Regions from separate parts of the Methylorubrum sp. POS3 genome, predicted to be linked through region 1. Evidence: predicted binding sites of a transcription regulator. Region 1 holds the regulator's gene; each other region holds the start of a gene.
The links. Region 1 encodes LexA, which represses DNA repair genes until DNA is damaged. Its sites were predicted from a motif close to TGTTCNNNNTGTGTTCNG; they were not measured.

Region 1 (3,734 bases):
GACCGGTGCATGACGGGCATGTCGGGGGCGGCGCGTCGCCGCCTGAATTGCGGTGCCCCTTCATCAGCGTCGGTGTCACGCCGTTTCTCGGCTTTTCGGTCCTCTACGATACACAACGCTCGGGTCTCGCGGTGCGACCCCGAGCGCCGATACCCGGCGGCCCGGTGACATTTCTCCCGCAATGACGAACATCAGCGTCGGCCTCCGGATTTGAGCGTGATGTTTGATCTTTAGCCAAACCCGTATTTCAGAAGAATAAGCATTGAGCGCAGTGACTATCGCAAGCTCTGCGTTTCCGGGCGAGTTATTGCCAAGGTTCCCCCGCCAAAAGCGCAAAAACTGAGCATTGACGGAACGCTTTCTACGCACTGGCCGTTGCGAGGCCGGTTTCCGCGCCGTGCGTGGCGTCGGGTAGAGGACAGGGACCACGATGAGCAAGTTCTTACGCAGCACGGCCACGGCGGCCATCCTCGTACTCGGTGCGGCGACCGCCTTGGCCCAGGGCGGCGGCGCTGGCGGTGGGGCTGGCGGCGGAGCCGGTGGTGGCGCGGGCGGTGGTGCTGGTGGCGGCGCAGGCGTCGGTGCTGGTGGTGCCGGCGGCGGGGCTGCCGGTGGCGGAGCCGGCGGCGCGGGCGGCGGAGCCGGTGGCGGCGCGATGCGCGGCGGTGAGGCCGGCGGCGCGGGCGGCGCCGGTGGTGCCGGCGGCGGGATGCGCGGTGGCGATTCTGGCGGTTCTAGCGGAGCCGGTGGCGCAATGCGGGGTGGTGAGCCCGGCGGTGCGGGCGGTGCGACCCGCAGCGGTGCGCCGGGCGAGAAGGGTGCACGCGGTGGTCAGAACGCCGGCGAACGCGGCGGCCAAGACGCGGCGGGTGAGCGTGGTGGCCGCGACGGTGCCGAGCGGGGCGGCAGGGACGGTGCCGAGCGCGGCGATCGCAACGGCCGCGATGGTGCCGAGCGTGGCGACCGCAACGGTCGCGATGGCGCCGAGCGCGGTGATCGCAATGGTGCCGAGCGGGGTGATCGCGGTGGCCGTGACGGCGCCGAGCGCGGTGACCGCGGTGGACGCGGCAACGTCTCCGAGGCTCGTGGCGCGACGCGGAGCTTGAATACGACGCAGCGCACCGAGTTCCGCCAGTCGATCACCAGCACCAACGTCCGGTCGGTCAGCAACGTCAATTTCTCGCTGAACGTGGGCACGGCGATTCCGCGGTCGGTCTCGCTGCACCCGCTCCCGCCGACGATCCTGACGCTGGTCCCGGCTTATCGCGGATTCCAGTTCATTCTCGTGCGGGACGACATCGTCATCATCGACCCGGACACCTACGAGATCGTCGACGTCATCCCGGGCTGATCCGACTTCAATAGCCGATCAGGGCGGCGGGGCTTCGGCTCCGCCGCCTTTTTTTATGCCGTCCACGCAGCGCATCGACAGCATCACACGGCCAAGCCGGCACTTGCAGAACAGGATAGGAACGTCTAGCCTGTTCGCGATTTGTTTTCCACGATCCGGCGGCGGCTATGCCGCACGCGACAGCAGGTGCCGCATGCTGACCCGCAAGCAACTCGAACTCCTTCAATTCATCCAGTCACGGATGCAGGAGAGCGGCGTACCTCCGTCGTTCGACGAGATGAAGGATGCTCTCGACCTGAAGTCGAAATCGGGCATCCACCGGCTCATCATGGCGCTCGAGGAGCGGGGCTTCCTGCGTCGGCTGCCGAATCGAGCGCGTGCCCTCGAAATTCTGCGGATGCCGGAGGCACCCGCCGCCAAGCCAGCTGTTCCGACAGCCGAGCTGCGCCGCTTCACGCCGAGTGTGGTCGAGGGCGGACTTGCCGGTAAGCCGGTCGCGCCGAAGGCTCCTCTGCTGCAAGCGCAGGACGGCGAGGGCCGACCGGTCATCGTGCCGGTGATGGGCCGCATCGCCGCCGGTACGCCGATCTCGGCGATCGAAAGCCAGAGTCACACGATTGCGATGTCGCCCGATTTTTTGGCCGGTGGTGAGCATTACGCCCTCGAAGTCCGCGGTGACTCGATGATCGAGGCCGGTATCCTCGACGGCGACTTGGTGGTGATCCACAAGCAGGAAACCGCCAATAACGGCGATATCATCGTGGCCCTGATCGACGACGAGGAGGCGACGCTGAAACGCCTGCGCCGTCGCGGCTCCTCGATTGCGCTCGAGGCGGCAAACCCTGCCTACGAAACCCGGGTTCTCGGACCGGACCGGGTCCGCATCCAAGGCAAGCTCGTCAGTCTCGTGCGCCGTTACTGAAGCGAGTCCATCTCCGTAACGCCGGGATCTACGGCTGATCCTGTCTCTGGTGAGGCTGGATTGGTCGCTGGCGCCACAGCGACCGGTCGAGCTTGCCAAGGCTGTGGCGTCTGACTGCTACGGGCCGTGACAATCTCGGGATGGGGTGCCCCAAGCCGGATCGCTGTCGCTCCGTGTGTTTCAAGATAATTTTTGTCGATTCTCAGGGGTGCGCGACAGTTCGGTGGCGGCCTCAATCGGCTGATGAGGATATCGGCACGGGCGCAATCTTCTTCAAAGGCGCGTTTGTCGAGCACCAGCGCGACCGTCCGTCCATCGAAGGTGGTCATCGTGCAGCCGAGTCTGTCACAACGAGGTTCGGGGCCTCCGTTGAGAGAGGCGGCCGAGCGAGCATCACCGTCGGCTTTCAACCATTGTTCGAGCACGAAGGTCGGCGGACGCCCGAGTACAGCAAGGCGTCCATCCGTCCCTCGGATCGCCGCTCCGGCGCCGTCGCGATCGATGTAGAGGTCGAAGCGCGCCGGTGTTGCAGCGGCGGCAAGGCCGATTGCTGCGGGCAAGATAGCGAGCCCGCGCAGACGTGAAACCGGCAAGGTCGCGAGCAGCAGGGCTAGCGCCAGCAGCACCAACGCGCCAGCGCCAAACGCCGGGAGTACGACCGTCGATTGGCCGAAGCCCGTGATCCATTCCGAGATGTCGAGCATCCCGCGAACGGCGAGGCCCATGACCCACCAGACCGGCCGGTCGAGGGCAAAGGGATAGGCGATCATCCCCAGGACCGCGGCGGGCATCACCGCGAGCGAGACGAGCGGAAGCGTCAGCGCATTGCCAATGAGGCCGAAGGGCTGGATGGTCTGGAAATGGTAGGTCGCGAAAGGCGCTGTCGCAAACTGAGCAACCAACGTCGTCGCGAGCGTGCCGACGCCGACAGCCAGACATCGTGAGATGATACGCAACAGCGCTGAATCGCGCTCCCGTCGAAACGACGCTCCATCGAGGAGGGGCGCACAGGCGATCAGTCCGGCCACGGCCGCAAACGACATCTGGAAGCTCGGACCAAGCAGCGCTTCAGGTTCACGGGCGAGGGCGAGGATCGCGGCGAGGGCAAGATTGCGCATGCTGAGCGCCGGCCGGTCGACCAGAACCGCGCCCAACATGACCAAGGTCATGATGAGAGCACGCTCGGCGGCGACGTCCCAGCCGGAGAAAGCGCAATAGGCGGTCACGCCGACCATCGCGGTGCCGGCCGCTATCTTCTTGATGGGGAAGGCAAGGGCAAGGATCGGTACCAGGGCGAGGCCGGCCCGGACCAACCAGAACACCACGCCGGCCGCGAGCACCATGTGCAATCCGGAAATGGAAACGACGTGATAGATACCGGCCGCCCGTAATACGCGGTTGGTCTCCTCCGTAATTAGGCCGCGCTTGCCCGTCACGAGCGCCGCCGCGACCGCGCCGGCC
Region 2 (3,734 bases), 660 kb from region 1:
CCCCGCGCGCCAACCACGGTGAGCATGCCGCGACCGGGATCGCGCCGGACCTTGGGGGTGCGCACCGAGAGCTCGCCGGTGAGGTACTTGGCGGTGAGCGAGGCCGGGTCCTTCAGCAATTCCTGCGGCGTGCCCTGGGCGATGATCTCGCCCCCGTGGATGCCCGCGCCCGGCCCGACATCAACCACGTAATCGGCCTGCAGGATCGCGTCCTCGTCGTGCTCGACCACGATCACCGAATTGCCGAGATCGCGCAGGCGCTTGAGCGTGCCGAGCAGGCGCTCGTTGTCGCGCTGGTGCAGGCCGATCGAGGGCTCGTCGAGGACGTAGAGCACGCCGGTGAGCCCCGAGCCGATCTGCGAGGCGAGGCGGATGCGCTGGCTCTCGCCGCCGGACAGCGAGCCGGACCCGCGGGCGAGGGTGAGGTATTCGAGGCCGACATCGACCAGGAAGGTCAGCCGGTCGCGGATCTCCTTCAGGATGCGGACGGCGATCTCGTTCTGCTTGTCCGTGAGTTTTTCGGAGATTTCGGAGAACCAGCGATGGGCCTCCCGCACCGAGAGAGCCGTCACCTCGCCGATATCCTGCCGGTCGATCTTGACCGCCAGCGCCTCGGGCTTGAGCCTTTTGCCGCCGCAGGATTCGCAGGGCGTGGCGCTCATGAAGCGGCCGATCTCCTCCCGGCTCGCGTCGCTCTCGGTCTCCTTGTAGCGCCGCTCCAGATTCGGGATCACGCCCTCGAACGACTTGTTGACCGAGTAGGAGCGCAGGCCGTCATTGTAGTCGAACCGCACCGATTCCGTGCCGGTGCCGTAGAGGATCGCCTGCTTGGCCGTGGCCGGCAGCGTCGACCACGGGACGGTGGTCTTGAAGCCGAAATGGCGCGCGAGCGCATCCAGCGTCTGATCGTAATAGGGCGAGGTGGATTTGGCCCAGGGCCCCACCGCACCGCGCTTCAGCGAGAGCGCCGCATCCGAGATCACGAGCTCCGGATCGATGCGCATCTCGTGGCCGATGCCGCCGCAGGTCGGGCAGGCGCCGAACGGGTTGTTGAACGAGAACAGCCGCGGCTCGATCTCGGGGATCGTGAAGCCCGAGACCGGGCAAGCGAAGCGCGACGAGAAGGTGATCTTCTTCGGGGCCTCGCCCTCCGGCGTGTCCGCGAACTCGATGTCGGCGATGCCGTCGGCGAGTTCCAGGGCCGTCTCGAACGAATCGGCGAGGCGCGCGGCGATGTCGGCCCGCACGACGATGCGGTCGACCACCACGTCGATGTCGTGCTTGAGCTTCTTGTCGAGCTTCGGCACGTCGTCGATCGGGTAATACTCCCCGTCGATGCGAAGCCTCTGGAAGCCCTTCTTCTGGAATTCGGCGATTTCTTTTCGATATTCGCCTTTTCGCCCTCGGACGACGGGGGCGAGCAGGTAGAGCCGGGTCTTCTCCGGCAGCTCCAGCACCCGGTCGACCATCTGGCTGACGGTCTGGCTCTCGATCGGCTCGCCGGTGGCGGGCGAGTAGGGGATGCCGACCCGCGCCCAGAGAAGACGCATGTAATCGTAGATCTCGGTGACGGTGCCGACCGTCGAGCGCGGGTTCTTCGAGGTCGTCTTCTGCTCGATGGAGATGGCCGGCGAGAGCCCGTCGATCTGATCGACATCGGGCTTGGACATCATCTCCAGGAACTGCCGGGCATAGGCCGAGAGCGACTCGACGTAGCGGCGCTGCCCTTCAGCGTAGATCGTGTCGAAGGCGAGCGACGACTTGCCGGAGCCGGACAACCCCGTGAACACCACGAGCTTGTCCCGCGGGATGGTGAGATCGACGTTCTTGAGATTGTGCTCGCGGGCACCCCGCACGGAGATCACGCGCGTGTCGCGCGCCGAGGGCGCCGCGGCGTCGAACAGGGCGGCGAGGCGGGCATCGGCCTGCTTCTCCGTTTCGACCCCTTTGCCGGCCGCGGTCGCGGCTTTGCGGGCTTTGGCTGTGGCCATGGGCGACGAATTCTCTCGCGGTCGTGCCGAAGTCACCGCGCCGATGCGCCGTCGAAGCGTTGGGCGGGTGTGCTGCGCGGGAACAGGTTTCGAAAACGCAGATGGGTTCCGCGCCGCGCGAAACCACTAGAACGGAACGGGTACGACGGCAACGCCGATCAAGTCGGCAAGGTGGCGCGGGCGCCGCAGACTCCGCTCCGCGCAGACGCATGGCCGAGATCGGCGGTTCCGCAGGGACGTGGCCGCTGTGCGGGCAGGGGGCACCGACAGCCGGCGTGACGGACCCGCAGGCCGCATCGGCTTTCTCCCGTGAGCCGGCAACCCCCGTCCGGGCCGATGCTCTAAGTCCCGCCGCCCTCCGCATTGCGCGCCATGAAGGTCGCCGGCGTGCCGTCCTCCGGATTCACGAAGACGATGTCGGTCGGCGCCCGGCGCGGGGTATCGACCGAGAGGAAGACCAGCGGCTCTTCGAGGATCTTCGGCAGGGCGTGGACCGTGCCCCGGTCGAACAGCAGGAGATGGCCCGGGCCGAACTCGGCCTCGCCGGAGGCATCGCCCATCCAGAAGGTGCCGCGGCCCGAGACGCAGTAGAGCGCCTCGTCGCAGGTGGCGTGATAATGCGGCGGCGTCGGACGATAGACGCGGAAGACCCGGACGCTCGCCGCCGCGCGGTCGGACAGATAGGCATCGACGAGGAGCGTCGCGGCCTCCTCCGGCAGGCCGCGGGCGATGGCATGGATGTCGAAGCGCCCGCCCGCCCCGCTCTGTCCCTGGTCGGATGCCGTCATGCTCGTCCTCCGGTTCGCGCCGCCGCGCCTGTATCGCAAGCCTGCGATCCAAGACGGCCGGTCTCGTGGGGTTCCGCCGGTGGGGCGAGGGGATGGAGTCGGTCGGAGGCCGGACGGCTGGTACCGGCGGATGAACCGCCACCCAGGGCCCGGAGGGCGATACCGCGCCCGCCCAATTTATGATCCCGCCGCACAAAAATTATACAAATTGCCTAATTTTGATCAATAAATACAGAAGACAACCGATTGTTTACGAACAGAACGCATGCCGCATCCCGCAAATACTGAACGATGGCCGCGCGATGCTGAACTCATCCATTCACGGACAATCCGGTTCGCCCATGACCGGACCGAAGATGTTCGGCTCGTTGCGGGGGCGCATCGTCGCCGTGGCGCTGATCCCGTGTCTCGCCTTCGCCGGAGTGGCCGGGGAGGCGGCCTACGGACGGATCGGGGAGGGCCGGACGATGGCCCGGATGGAGTCGCTCGTCGGCCTGTCGGCGCGGATCAGCGCCCTCGTGCACGAGGCGCAGAAGGAGCGCGGCGCCTCGTCCCTGTTCCTCGGCTCGAAGGGCGCGCAATTCGGTCCCGAACTCGCCGCCCAGCGGCAGCTGACCGACGGCGCCCGCGCGGCGCTTCTGGTCGCGCTCGATGCCATCGCCCCGGCGGCCGAGCCGGTGGAGGCGGGCGAGGGCGTCGCCGGCAAGGCCGGCGCCCTGCGGGTGGCCCTGGGCCGGATCGAGCCGCATCGCGGCGCCGTCGACCGCCTGGAGACGGCCGTGCCGGCCAATCTCGCGCTCTATTCCGGGGTCATCGCCGAGGCGCTCACCCTCGTGCGCGAGGTCGGGCAGGTCGCCGCCGACCCGGCGGTGGGCGCGCGGATCGCGGCCTATTCGGCCTTCCTGTCGCTCAAGGAAGTCGCCGGCCAGGAACGGGCCGCGGCCTCCGCGGCCTT
Region 3 (3,734 bases), 900 kb from region 1:
CTCCAGGCCGGTCACCCGGTCATTGGGATTGGAACGCGCCGTCAGCATCAGGATCGGCACCCGCGAGGTCTCGCGGACGGAGCGCGCATAGTCGAAGCCGCTCTCGCCGGGCATCATCACGTCGAGGACGAGGGCGTCGAATACGAAGCATTGCGCCCGCGTCCGCGCCTCCGCCGCGCTCGCGGCAGCTGTGACGCGAAATCCCTGCTCGGACAGGAAGCGAGCGAGCAATTCGCGCAGGCGCCGGTCGTCATCGACGATCAGGATATGGGGGGCGTGATCGGGAAGCTCCGCCCGGGCTTTCGCAGCCGTCCCCTCGACGGGTGCGACCGACATCAGGCCCGCATCCCGGCGCGGCGCGCCATGAGGCGACGCACGGCGGGGCGGTCGCCCGGCTCGATCATCGCGAGCAGGAAGCCCTGGGCGGAGGCGATCCGGGCCTCCCGGCCGTTCCTACCTTCGGCCTCCGCCGGCTCCTCGATGGCGCGGGCGACGCGGCGCACCTGGACCCGGGTCAGATCGGCGGTGAGGCTGCGCCCCGTCGGCGTGCAGAACAACAGGCGCTGGCGCCGGTCGCTGGTGCCGGTGCGCTGCTCGACATAGCCTTGATCGATCAGGTCCTTGAGCACGCGGTTCAGGCTCTGCTTGGTGATCCGCAGGATGTCGAGCAGTTCGGCGATGGTGAGGCCCGGATAGCGATCGACGAAATGAAGTACCCGGTGATGGGCCCGCCCGAAACCGTATTCGGCCAGTATCCGATCGGGATCACCGACGAAATCGCGATAGGCGAAGAACAGGAGCTCGATCAAATCATCGCTGTCGCGGGCAGGTGCTGCCTCAATACGCATCTCCGCCTCGCGTACGGTTTCTGTGCCTCTCGTCATCACGCGGGTCACGTCGTCGAAGCCTTCCGTCGGAGCGCGGGGCGGACGGCCCGGGCCAGATAAGTCAGTGTTGTTGACATATCTCAGCCTCGTTGCTACCCGTCAACCCGCCCGGCACCCGTCACCCCCGCCGTATTCCTGCGGTCGTGCGCCGGTCCCAGCCTTGAATCATGCGACCTCGCGGCCCGCGCGCGGCCGCGCAGAGGAATGTTTCAGCGATGTCCGTCATCCCGTTCGACGAGCGCGAGGGCACGATCTGGTTCGATGGCGCCATGGTGCCGTGGCGCGAGGCGAAGATCCATGTGCTGAGTCACGGCCTTCATTACGGATCGGCGGTGTTCGAGGGCGAACGGGCCTATGGCGGGCGTATCTTCAAGAGCCGCGAGCATTCCGAGCGCCTGCGCCGCTCGGCTCAGCTTCTCGATTTCGAGATTCCCTACTCGGTCGATCAGATCGAGGCGGCCAAGGCCCAAGTGCTCGCCACGTCCGGCCTGCAGGACGCCTATCTTCGCCCCGTGGCATGGCGCGGCTCCGAAATGATGGGTGTGGCCGCGCAGAAGAACACGATCCATCTCGCCATCGCGGCCTGGGAATGGCCGAGCTATTTCGATCCGGCGACCAAGATGAAGGGCATTCGCCTCGATCTCGCCGATTACCGGCGGCCCGATCCCCGCACCGCGCCCTCGACCTCGAAGGCGGCGGGTCTCTACATGATCTGCACGATCTCGAAGCATCGGGCCGAGAACAAGGGCTATGCCGACGCGCTGATGCTCGACTGGGAGGACAACGTCGCCGAATGCACCGGCGCCAACGTGTTCTTCGTTCAGGACGGCGCGATCCACACGCCCCAGGCCGATCGCTTCCTGAATGGCATCACCCGCCAGACCGTGATCGAACTCGCCAAGCGCCGCGGCATCCGCGTGATCGAGCGCCGCATCCGGCCCGATGAGATGACCGGCTTCACCGAGTGCTTCATCACCGGCTCGGCGGCGGAGGTGACTCCCGTTTCCGAGATCGGCCCTTACCGCTTCACGCCGGCCGAGCTGACCAAGACGCTGATGGACGATTACAGCGCCGAGGTGCAGCCCCGCGCAGCGGCCGCCTGATGATCCTGTGGAGGGCGCACGATGCTGCGCCCTCCCGCCGGAACCCTGCTCGAAGCCCTGCGTTTCCCCGACAGTCCCATGGAACATTCCATGAACAAGAAGGGTGTCGCATGACGCGCAAGACCGAAGAGACTCAGGCCGAGAATCCGAAGGTCGATCCGACCGACGAGTCCAACCGGATCAAGGATCCGGACGAGTGGACCACCGGCGGCGAGCCGATGACGGGGGCTCAGGCGTCCTACCTCAAGACGCTGTCCGAGCAGGCCAAATCCCCGGAGGCGTTCGAGCCCGATCTCGGTAAGGCCGAAGCCTCGAAGCGTATTGACGCGCTGAGGCAGGAGACGGGAAAGGCGTGACCACCGCCTCCGTTTTGAGCGCCCGGTTCCTCTGACGCGCATCTAAGCATGGCGCTGTCATGACTTGGCAGAGTGCTGGATCGATCCTCGCGATGGCAGATACGAAACGTATCATGCCATTGCCAAGCCAGCGGTGAGGTTGCCGGAGGCTGTCCGGATCGTATGATTTGAATCGTTGCACCGAACCATTTTCAGAAGCGCCGCCGTAAGTTCAGCGGTCATCTTAAGTTCGTCGCAACGTTGACCCGATAGGCTGCCAAAACTGTCACGCCTTCGGACCGATTCGCCGTGCGTCTGATCTCGACCGAGCGCGCTGCTCTCCTTGCCGTCCGGCTGCGTGCCGGTGTCGCCCGGCTCGCGCGGGAGACCGATGGCGCGACGATGATCGAGTATTCCCTGCTCACCGCCGTCATGGCCGCCAGCGTGGTCACCTGCATGACCCTCTTCGGCAAGGCGATGGGCGACATGTTCGACTCGATCGTGAAATACTACACGCTTGCCCAGTAGCGACCTGTGGGCTCAGTTGCGCGTCCCTGGCTTGCGCCGGCCGGACGAGTTGGTGGGCGCGTTCGGTTTGGGCGCTACCTCCGAGACCGGTTTCGGCTGTGCGTCGCCCGGGGCGGCGGAGCCCTCTTTCGGACTCCAGAAGGCGTCGAAGACATCGCGCATGGCCTTGACGTTCTGCTCCTGGACCTCCGCACCGGTCTGCAACATCTGCGAAATCACCTCCATCGACGCTTTGGTGGCGTCCGTCTGCGAATTCGCACTCTGTTTCGGCTCCTGGCGCAGCTGCGGGCGGGCTGGCGCTGGCCGGGGCGCCGGAGGCGTGGGTGCAGCTTGAGCCGAGGCTGCCGCGGTCAGCCCGTTCAGCCAATCGGCCCAGAGATTGCCGAAGTTCGGCGGGGTCTGCGCCGGCTCCGCCGCCGGGCTGGCGGGCGGGTTGAGAACGAGGTGGACGATCCCCGCCACGATCATCCCGGCCATCATCGGCAACATCTGACGCAAGGCCTGTGCGCCGACGCCGCTCGCGGTCGCGGCCTGTTGGATCACCGCTTGCGCCAGCATCGGTGAACCGAACATCCCCGACATCAGGTCCGGAGGTGTGGAGGGTCGGGATGCGGCGCCCGGCATACCGAGGCCGAACAGGCGACCGAACCCCATCGGATCCGCTCCCGCCTGGCTCTGGAGGCCGAGGGTCAGGGCGGGCATCAAGGCCTCCATGGCGCGCCGGGTCTGGTCCGGTGACAGCCCGAATTGCTGGCCGAACGCGCGCACGTTCGCATCGCTCTGGCCCTGGAGGATATCGAACATCGTGTACATGGTCGGGACGCCTCACGCCGCCTCGCGAAGAGGCCCGACGGGCCGCATTCGCAGGGAAGTGTGTCGCA
Region 4 (3,734 bases), 2.3 Mb from region 1:
AGGGCGCGGCGGCAAATCGGCTACCGGGCCAGTTCCTTGAGGCCCAGGCGGATCAGCGTCTTGGCCTCCGCCCCCTCGCCGGCGGACTTCATCGCCGCGGCGATGGCGGCCGAGGCCTGAACCTGGGGATAACCGAGATTGACCAGCGCCGAGATCGCGTCCGCCACCGGCTGGGGCGCGGTACGGTCCTCGACCGCGCCCGTGAGCGCCACGAGCGCCGGATCGATGGGAGCGAAGGCGGGCGCCTTGTCCTTCAGTTCGGCCACGAGGCGGGCGGCCAGCCGTGGGCCGACTCCGGGGGCGCGGGCGACCGCGCCCTTGTCGCCGGTGGCGATGGCGCTGGCGAGGGCGCCGGGCTCCAGCACCGAGAGAACGCCGAGCGCCACCCGCGTGCCGACCCCCTGTACCGTCTGGAGCAGGCGGAACCATTCCCGCTCCGCGTCGGACTTGAAGCCGTAGAGGCGGATCATGTCCTCGCGCACATGCGTCTCGATGGCGAGGTCGGTGGCCTCGCCGGGCGGCGGCAGGCGCTGGAGGGTTCGGGCGGAGCAATGCACCACGTAGCCGACCCCGTTCACGTCGAGGATGACGAAGTCCTCGCCGTAGGAATCCACCAGCCCCTTGAGCTTCCCGATCATTTCGAACCACCGATCATGTGTTCGGATCGGCGCCCGGCTCCGTTGCCGCGCCCGCCCGAACGCCATATCCGTCAGCGCGGCCCAACCGACAAGGTGACTGCATGAAGCGCACGCTCCTCGCCCTCTTCCTCGTGAGCGCCGTCTCGGCTCCCGCCGCGGCGCAGGACGCCCCGCCCGCGCTCACCAAGGATCCGATGCAGGTGAAGGCCGGGCGCTACCGGCTCGATTCGGCCCACGGCAAGATCACGTGGTCGCTGAGCCATCTCGGCTACTCGACCTATTACGGCCAGTTCACCGACGTGTCGGGCGATCTGACCCTCGATCCGAAGAAGCCGGCGGAGAGCCGCCTCTCGGTCAAGATCGGCACCGCCAGCGTCAACGCGCTTCACGACAAGCTCAACGCCCATCTGAAGGCGCCGGACTTCCTCAATGTCGAGGCCTTCCCCGAGGCGACCTTCGTCAGCACCTCGGTCGAGCCGACGAGCCCGACCACGGCGCGCGTCAACGGCACCCTGACGCTACGCGGCGTGGCCAAACCCGTCTCGTTCGACGCCACCTTCAATCAGGCCGGGCCGCACCCGGTCGACAAGCTCTACACCGTCGGCTTCGACGGCTGGACGGTGATCAAGCGTTCGGAATTCGGCGTGAACGCCTTCCTTCCCGTGCTCGGCGACGAGGTGGCGCTGCGGCTGGAAGGGGAATTCAAGGCGGTGGACTGAGCCTCTTCCCACCCCCCTTCGAGGCTGCTTTCAGCACCTCGGGATCAGGGACAGGGTGGGACGAGGCAAGTCACACGCCATCCGATTGTTGCCGATCGGGCGACGGGAGCGTTTGCCGGAACCGTTCGTTCACGATATGTGCGCGAGATGGTCGCGCGCCACGGCGGCGCGTGACCGGAGGTTCCCGATGACCGACGACGTCCGCATCCTCGGCATCGATCCCGGCCTGCGCCGAACCGGCTGGGGCCTCGTCGTCGCGCGGGGCACCAAGCTGTCGTACCAAGCCTGCGGGGTCGTGACCTCCGACGGCGACCTGCCCCTGGCGCTGCGCCTGCGCGAACTGCACGAGGGGCTGACCCGCATCGTCGCCGACCACGCCCCCGACGAGGTCGCGGTGGAAGAGACCTTCGTCAACAAGGATGCGCAGGCGACGCTCAAGCTCGGCCATGCCCGCGCGGTCGCCCTGCTGGTGCCGGCGCTGGCCGGGCTGCCGGTGGCGGAATATGCCGCCAACCTCGTCAAGAAGACCGTGACCGGCTCGGGCCATGCCGAGAAGGTCCAGATCCAGGCGATGGTGCGGTTCCTGCTGCCCAAAGCCGAGTTCAAAATCGCCGACGCGGCCGATGCCCTCGCCATCGCGATCACCCATGCGAGCCATCGCGGTCGCGCCGCGATCGACCGGCGCCACGCCGTACCCACGGGCGGCGGTCCGGGCGCGGCGCGCATCGCGGCAGCGCTCGCCCGGCAAAGCTGACGCCGAATCCGGGGTCTCGAAAGGCGAGCCCTTTCGCGGGTGCAGGGTGGAACCCTGCCATCCTGTCAGAACCTTGCCCTCTCGACACCCATGACGGCCTGGGCGCTCGACTGCGCAAGCGACCGCGCGTCAGCCGATCTGAAGGATCACCTTCCCGGTCGCCTCGCGGCGCTTGAGGATCCCGAGGGCCTCGGCATAGGCCTCGAGCGGGTAGGTGCCGTGCACCTTCACGGTGAGCTTGCCCTCCGCCGCCCAGGCGAGCAGCTGCGCCTGGTTCGTCTGGTGCTGGGCCGGCTCGCGCTCGACGAAGGCGCCCCAATGGACGCCCTGCACGTCGATGCCCTTGAGCATGATGACGTTGAGCGGGAATTTCGGGATCTCCCCGGCCGCGAAGCCGATCACGAGGAAGCGGCCCTTCCAGCCGAGCGCGCGCATCGCCGGCTCGGCCAGATCCCCGCCCACCGCGTCGTAGACGACGTCGACGCCGCGCTCACCCGTCAGCCGACGCAGTTCCTCGCGAAGATTGGTCGCCCGATAATCGATCACGTCGTCGGCGCCGTGGGTGCGGGCGATCTCCAGCTTCTCCGGCGAGGAGGCACAGGCGATGACGCGGGCGCCGAGCAGCTTGCCCAGTTCCACCGCCGCGAGCCCGACCCCGCCCGAGGCGCCGAGCACCACCAGCGTCTCCCCGGGCTGGATGCGGGCGCGATCCGCCAGGGCGTGAAGGGTGGTGCCGTAGGTGATCGAGAGCCCCGCGGCGACCGCGTCGGAGACCGCCTCCGGCACGCGGGCGAGGCGCGCCACCGGCACGGCGATGCGCTCGCGGGCGGTGCCGTGGCTGAGATGGACCATCACCCGGTCGCCGACGGAAAACCCCTCGGCGCCCGCCCCCAGGGCCTCGACGACGCCGCAGGCCTCCCCACCGGGCGAGAAGGGCAGTTCGGGCTTCACCTGATACTTGCCCGCGATGATGAGCGTGTCGAAGAAGTTGAGCGCGGCCACCCGCACCCGCACCAGCGCCTCGCCGGGCCCGGCCACGGGATCGGCCACGGTCTCGATCGACAGATCCTCCGGCCCGCCGAGCCGGGTGCACATCAGGGCCTTCATACCGTTCCGCTCTCCGCCTCACTTTCGCGAGTGCCGACGCATCCCTGTCCGGTCGCGCGACGGAACGCCTCGACGCCCCCCTCATGCCCATTGGGGCGGGCGTCGCGCAAGCTGTCAGGTCCGCTCGTAGGTGCCCGTCAGCATCCCCTTGGCCATCACGTTGCCGTTGAGCGCGTCGAGCAGCGCGCTCCGGCCCGGCGCGGCCGAGAGATCGGGGGTGCGGGCGAGCGCGAAGGCCTGGAACAGGTAGCGGTGCGGGCCATGCCCCGTCGGCGGGTCCGGCGGCAGCCAACCGTCCTTCAGGAACGAGTTGCGGCCGAGATCGTGCCGGGTGCCCTCCCCTGCCGGGCTCGCGAAGGCGCCCTCGGGAAGGGTCTGGTCCCGCGGCGGCAGGTTCCAGGCGATCAGGTGGACGAAGGGGTGTAGGGCCGGCGCATCTGGATCCTCCACGAACAGCACGAGGGCCGCCGCCTCGGTCGGCACGCCCTCGACCGCCAGGGGCGGCGAGACGCCCTC

Region 2: the regulator LexA is predicted to act here: its motif matches at 2,070-2,087, upstream of uvrA (excinuclease ABC subunit UvrA).
Region 3: the regulator LexA is predicted to act here: its motif matches at 2,070-2,087, upstream of OWC43_RS22860 (DUF3072 domain-containing protein).
Region 4: the regulator LexA is predicted to act here: its motif matches at 1,484-1,501, upstream of ruvC (crossover junction endodeoxyribonuclease RuvC).

Annotation. Positions count from the first base shown of each region.
Region 1 is NZ_JAPRBT010000001.1:4,006,986-4,010,719, reverse strand. It holds gene OWC43_RS18450 (hypothetical protein) at 480-1,106, shown strand; gene OWC43_RS18445 (DUF1236 domain-containing protein) at 1,103-1,351, shown strand; gene lexA (transcriptional repressor LexA) at 1,545-2,273, shown strand; gene OWC43_RS18435 (ComEC/Rec2 family competence protein) at 2,267-3,734, opposite strand, start outside.
Region 2 is NZ_JAPRBT010000001.1:3,342,973-3,346,706, forward strand. It holds gene uvrA (excinuclease ABC subunit UvrA) at 1-1,991, opposite strand, end outside; gene OWC43_RS15485 (cupin domain-containing protein) at 2,333-2,779, opposite strand; gene OWC43_RS15490 (methyl-accepting chemotaxis protein) at 3,121-3,734, shown strand, end outside.
Region 3 is NZ_JAPRBT010000001.1:4,904,789-4,908,522, reverse strand. It holds gene OWC43_RS22875 (response regulator) at 1-336, opposite strand, end outside; gene OWC43_RS22870 (MarR family winged helix-turn-helix transcriptional regulator) at 336-848, opposite strand; gene OWC43_RS22865 (branched-chain amino acid aminotransferase) at 1,103-1,990, shown strand; gene OWC43_RS22860 (DUF3072 domain-containing protein) at 2,101-2,346, shown strand; gene OWC43_RS22855 (Flp family type IVb pilin) at 2,635-2,853, shown strand; gene OWC43_RS22850 (DUF937 domain-containing protein) at 2,866-3,657, opposite strand.
Region 4 is NZ_JAPRBT010000001.1:1,715,821-1,719,554, reverse strand. It holds gene ruvA (Holliday junction branch migration protein RuvA) at 21-638, opposite strand; gene OWC43_RS08175 (YceI family protein) at 740-1,357, shown strand; gene ruvC (crossover junction endodeoxyribonuclease RuvC) at 1,545-2,111, shown strand; gene OWC43_RS08165 (NADPH:quinone oxidoreductase family protein) at 2,241-3,218, opposite strand; gene OWC43_RS08160 (YbhB/YbcL family Raf kinase inhibitor-like protein) at 3,333-3,734, opposite strand, start outside.